Regions from separate parts of the Alicyclobacillus tolerans genome, predicted to be linked through region 2. Evidence: riboswitches for the same ligand, from Rfam matches in the RefSeq annotation. Region 2 holds a riboswitch; the other holds the start of a gene.
What was found. A riboswitch is a leader RNA that binds a small molecule or an ion and turns the genes downstream of it on or off. The one in region 2 is predicted to bind cobalamin.
Positions count from the first base shown of each region.

Region 1: it holds a riboswitch for cobalamin, as region 2 does, so the genes downstream of both, ACOJUR_RS14525 (APC family permease) here and ACOJUR_RS13365 (sirohydrochlorin chelatase) in region 2, are expected to answer to the same signal.

Region 1 covers NZ_JBMGNK010000002.1:2,839,837-2,842,985, forward strand. The annotation lists gene epsC (serine O-acetyltransferase EpsC) at 1-77, opposite strand, end outside; gene ACOJUR_RS14525 (APC family permease) at 119-1,549, opposite strand; cobalamin riboswitch at 1,583-1,769, opposite strand; gene ACOJUR_RS14530 (dipeptidase) at 1,958-3,149, shown strand, end outside.
Region 2 covers NZ_JBMGNK010000002.1:2,612,535-2,615,683, forward strand. The annotation lists gene cobJ (precorrin-3B C(17)-methyltransferase) at 1-169, opposite strand, end outside; gene cobA (uroporphyrinogen-III C-methyltransferase) at 189-947, opposite strand; gene ACOJUR_RS13365 (sirohydrochlorin chelatase) at 979-1,893, opposite strand; cobalamin riboswitch at 2,075-2,253, opposite strand; gene ACOJUR_RS13370 (SPL family radical SAM protein) at 2,456-3,149, opposite strand, start outside.

The sequences.
Region 1 (3,149 bases), 230 kb from region 2:
GGATAGCAGACACAGCCCTGAAACGCTCGTTGGCTGTTCTCTGTCAAGCGACGGGCTATCTCTTTACTGTTAAACACCGCAGGAACCTCCTTTAGCCATAACACCACATTCATTCTCTTTAGTATATCCCTTCATCGTACTGCTGACAAAAATTTTCGGACTCTTGCATTTGACTTGGTGATGGTTTTTTGACGGCATACAAAAAACCTGCCAACAGTAACCCTGCTAAAATTGGATTCACCCAGGGAGAAATCGTGCGCCCACTTAGAAACAGAAAGGCTACGAGCAAGATGAGCAAGTAAAAAGATGTGAACGAAGAAAACATCAGCATGATGCGATGAGAATGTTTTCTATCCCTTTTTTCATGCAGTTGATCGCGATGATGCATTCGCCATAGAAATACAGTCGCTGTGATGTTGTCCAGCATAAATTCGAAAATAAGGAAAAACCCGGCGGTTGACAAGACAATACTAAAAAAGACATTCAGCGAATGGACAAACAATTGTAAGGCCATTACCGCCCACGCCGCCATAAGTACCACTGCCGTAGCCAAAGATGGCGCCTGGCGAGAATTCAACTTGGCAAATCGTCGGGACAATAACCCATCACGCCCCATGGCATACACACCACGAATCAAAATATAAGCCGTCAACCAGAGCGAACCTGCCGTTGAGGCGAGAATAGGAACCAACATCCAAATGGTAGCGTGAGGTATTGTGGTGGGTAAATAATGAATCCAGGTAACCAACGGATCGGCAGAACCAGCAAGAGCATTGCCAGGAGTTTCCCATATCATCATGGGCACAAACAATAAATAGATAGCTAAGGCAAAAAGTGCGCCAATCATTCCACCAACACCAGGATCGCGATTGGGCTGAGTGGATTCTTCGGAAGCATAGCTGTCAATTTCCCATCCGTCCATAATGGTGCTGGCCACAATCATGGTTAGAAAAATACCTCCGACGGGAGAATGCTCGACAGGCAAGGACGGATGCGCATGCGGCCAAGCCATGATGCCCAATATGGCAAACAGGATAAGAAAGAAAATTTCAACAGCAAAAAACACCTGAGTAATCAGCGCAGTTGGACGCGCTCCAGAAAGCAACGGGAGCATGGCTACTCCTATCCAAAAAGAACCCACCAAAAATTCAAGCAACGGCTGGTTTACACCGTGAGGGTAGATAAGCGCCAAAGTATATTGGGCGGCAGGAACCAGGATGGGAGGAATCGAGCTAAAATAGGCGAGCAATAAAATCCAGCCTTGAAAACGTCCAATCCGTTTGCCAAGAACTCGAGTCGACCAATGATATGAAGCCCCTGCGCTAGGAAAATGACGATTGAGGGTGCGAAATGTGAAAGAGGATACAATAAACGGAATGGCAATCAGCAAAATCGCCAGCAAACTATAGATGCCGCTATAGCCAATCATAATACCTGTTGTGGCAGAAATACTGAAAGCAGGAGCAACGCTGGAAATGGATAAACTGCTTAAATCCAAAAGGTTAAATGTTTGCCGCAGACGCTGACCGCGTTTTTCTGGCATAGACATATAGACACCTCTCCCTATCGACCGTAGGAACGGCAAATGTAACAGGCCAACAGGCAGGTCTCCTGGCTTTGGTTCTTCACGCGCATCCGCCTTCCCAGACAAATCCAGTGGCTTCATGGAAGACGCGCTCCCCATTCACAGTGGCGGGACCGCACCGGATTTTCACCGGTTTCCCTTTTCAACCCGTACAAAAACGGGTACCTGGGCCTTTTCTATTCATTTCAAATGTTTTCCCTTTCGCATACACGAGATAAGCGAAGGTATTGGGGACAAACCCTTCTCATCTTATCTGTTTTTTTCTTTTGCGTCCATGTTTTTTTCGAATAGCTGTAAAAGCGCAAATGCTTTACACTATGGATGAGTCATCTATGCCCCTATTTACGGGGGATACGAAAGGAGTCTCTAGTCATGAATTTGGAAGCTTATTTAGAGGCAAACGAAAAAGAACATTTACAACAATTATTTGATCTTCTCCGCTTCCCTAGCATTTCAGCACTTTCTGCACACAAAAATGATGTGCTGGCTTGCGCGGAATTTATTAAAAATCATTTAGCCAATCTGGGTTTCGAAAATGCAGAGTTGTTACCGACAAAGGGAAATCCCGTCGTCTATGCCGACTGGTTGCATGCTCCTGGTCAACCCACTGTGCTTGTCTATGGTCACTACGACGTGCAACCTGTCGATCCACTGCCTCTATGGACAACTCCGCCATTCGAACCAGAAATTCGCGATGGACGAATTTTTGCGCGTGGTGCTACAGATGACAAAGGACAAACCTTCTTACATTTCAAAGCCTTGGAAGCACTCTTTCAAACAGAAGGCAAACTGCCAGTGAACATTAAATTTTGCATTGAAGGCGAAGAAGAAATCGGTAGTGCCCATCTTCCGGATTTCTTAGAAAAAAATGCAGAACGCTTTCAAGCTGATGTTCTGCTCATCTCTGATACAGGCATGATTGCTCCTGGACGACCAACCATATGCTATGGATTGCGCGGACTGGTTGCCTTTGAATTACATGTAGAAACGGCCAAGCGTGATTTGCACAGCGGCGAGCACGGTGGCGGCGTACCCAATGCAATTCACGCTCTAGCTGAATTAATCGCTTCTTTCCATGACGCCGAAGGGCGAATTACAGTAGACGGATTTCACGACCAAGTAACCTCGGTAACCGCGGAAGAATTACAAGCTTTTCGCGATCTCGGTCACGATGATGAAGCTTACCGTACGTCACTCGGCCTGCCAGCCTTACATGGCGAACCGGGATTCAGTACATTGGAACGCCTCTGGGTGCGACCAACCTTAGAAGTGAACGGTATCTATGGTGGATTTCAGGGTGAAGGCACCAAGACCGTCATTCCCCGCGAAGCACATGCAAAACTCACTTGCCGAATTGTTCCGGATCAGACGCCAGAACATATCTACCAGACGATTGAAAGACATATTGAAAAGCACACCCCTAAAGGTGCGCGCGTCACATTGACCCGTCAAGATTCAGGCCGCCCCTACGTAACTCCATTCCATCACCCTGCGATTCAATGGGCTGCTAAGGCATATGAAAAAGCGTATGGAGTGGAAGCGACATTTACACGCGGCGGAGGAT
Region 2 (3,149 bases):
TCATACCTGTGCGGACAATCTCTTGATGAGTCAATAAGTCACGAATTAAATCGACATACGTGTTATACCCAATAATGACTTCACTTTCCTGAATTGCCTCGCGAGCTCGTACAGTGATATGTTCAAAGCTGCCTGGTCCAAATCCAACAATCAAAATTTTACCTTCCATATGATTCCCTCCTCTCCAGTCATTGAGCTATCTCTACAGAAGGTTGAAACCATTGCAACTTCTCCCGCATTCTGACCACATCGCCAACCACTATGACTGCTGGAGCCTGCAAACGAGCTTCTTCTACCAAGAGACAGATGTTTTCAAGTGTTCCTGACACGACTTGTTGCTTGATCGTTGTTCCCCATTGAATAATTGCAACGGGTGTTTCTGGATGACGCCCACAATCTATCAGTTTCTGGACTATTTCTTGAAGATGTCCCATTCCCATCAAGATAACCATGGTTTGACCTGATAGTGCTACAGCATCCCAAGGTGTTCCTGAAGAATAGAGGCATTCATGACCAGTGAGCACGTGAAATCCCGCAGAAAGTGTTCGATGAGTCAAGGGAATACCTGCGTATGCGGGTACAGCAATAACCGAGCTAATACCTGGAACAATTTCAAACGGGATACCCTGGTCAACCAGAAACTCCGCTTCTTCTCCACCTCTTCCGTACACAAACGGATCGCCCCCTTTTAGACGGGAGACCGTAAGACCTTGCAAAGCTTTTTCCACCAGCAAAGTCTCAATTTCAGTTTGTGGAAGTGTGTGGTGATGAGCTTCTTTGCCTACATAGATCCGCTCCACATGGTTCGGCACAAACGCCATGATTTCTGGAGATACCAGTCGGTCATAGATGACAACTTCCGAACGCTCCAGACATTCTTTCGCTTTTAATGTCAACAACCCAGGGTCACCCGGTCCTGCGCCTATGAGATAAACCATACCTGCCATATTTGCCCTCCTGTAATGAATAGGAAATGGGTTACTCACTATGAACCAACGAATGGTTGTGAGCTGCAGGGTGGGCATGCTCGTGTGAGTGATTGTGATCATGAGCATGTGAGTGATCATGTGAGTGATCATGAGCATGTTCGTGCGCTGCTAGTTTGCGATATTTGCAAAGGTCGCAGTTCATGAACGCTTGCTTTGCAGCTGCTTCTTCTATGCGGTCGATCACGATGTGAAATAGGCGGGAATGCATGCCGAAGTATTCTGCCATCGATAGCGGAATGTCAGGATAAACGGTTTGTAAATCTTGCAGAACACCTTTCATCCGCTTGATAAGGACACCTGTAAACAAGAAGTAAGGAACCACTACTACACGTTTAGCACCGAGCGATACAGCGCGGTGAACACCATCGGGAAGTCTTGGGAAAGTGATTCCTGTAAAACAAACTTCAACACTCAAGACACCCGTCCGTTCCCACAACAAACGAGCTATTTTGTATAAATCACCGTTTGCATCAGGATCGCTACTGCCTCGTCCCATCAAGACAATGGCTGTTTCAGAAATATTCATTTCAGATATAGATGCTGCTTGCTCGGCAAAACGCTCACAGAGCAAGTCGACCATTTGCTCATGAAGTCCAATATTTCTGCCGTATACCATATCGACATGTGGATATTTTTTTCTGGCGTCATCAAGAAATTCGGGGATTTCCAGTTTAACATGCGAAGCAGCGAGTAGAATGACTGGGACTACAACAATACGTTCTGCTCCCTGATGAACACAAGCGTCAATTCCTTGTGGAATAGTAGGTGTGGCCAACTCCAAAAAACATGCTTCAAAATGTTGATCCGGCAATTGATGGCGCATACGTTGGACAAATTCTAGAAATTCTTCATTTCCATCCGCATCTCGACTACCATGACCAACAAGTAATGTGATTTCTTTCATTTTTAACCTCCTCAATGTTTTGCAAGCAAGAGGAGAGTTTGCAGAAACTCTTGAATGAAAAAGCACTCTTTCGAATTCGAAAGAGTGCTTGTACACGACAAAAGTCATCCACAAACACCTCCCTATCGACCGTAGGTTCCTGGAGGAAATCTTGCATATTCATGATGCTCGATTCCATCCATGGGTGTTTTAAGAAAAGGCAGGTCTCCTGGCTTAGGATCGTAGCTGTCAATTCCCTTCCCGAGCACATGCTCAGTGGCAATGAATCACAGCTCCCCCTTACAGTGGCGGGACCGCACCGGATTTTCACCGGTTTCCCTCTTAAACTTGTCTGCGAACGAGAATGCTAAAAGCGTGGTTCCTTCATCGTTCCAAACAAAACCTTTTCTTCACTATGCAATTGTCAATCGTCTTCTTATGCATCAAATATAATCTAATCATAGGCGAACTAGTACTCCAATTTCAAGAAGAAAGAGATTTTGAGAATGTTTCTGATGTATCATCAGATAGATGGGGGTTGATTGAAGCTTTTGATAGATAGAATTGACACTTTCGACAACCCTCATTTTTGGCGCACAGAGGTAGAAAAAAACGCTTCCTCTCTAGAAACAAGCACCTTATCTTGAGGAAAAAATTTTTTAAAATAATGTGCCACTTGAAGATGCAAATCGCTTTTGTACCAATCTATGAATCCATGTTCTTGAAATAACTGAGGCATCCCTAGTCTCTCTGAACGTTTGCCAAGAGAACCATCGCCTATACTCAACGTATCTATCCAAACGCGATCGACCCATCCATTTAACAATTTGGGAAAATCTGGTGTAAAGGGCAAAACAGGAGAAATGGCGGCTTGCGTTGATATTCCAGCTTCATGAATTTCTCGTAAGGCTTCCAATCGCCGTTGAATTCCCGGCGCTAAAGGAGCAAAAATTCGCTTCACATCCTCCCGATCCGTTTCCAGGGTCATAGATACCCAAACCTCACATTTCTCATTCAGTTGAACTAATAAATTTAAATCCCTGGTCACTAGCGGTCCACGCGTTTGTATTTGCAAAAAATCGGGTGGATTTTCTACCATTTGCTCCATAACAGAGCGTGTAATTTGAGCATCCCGTTCTATGGGTTGATAGGGATCCGTGGCAGAAGACATGAAAATCTTTACAGCTTTGTTTTTCTTACGCAGCTTCAACATCTCATTTCGATAATTCTCTGCTGCGTTGGTTTTCATATCCACCCAATTTCCCCAATCCAGATCT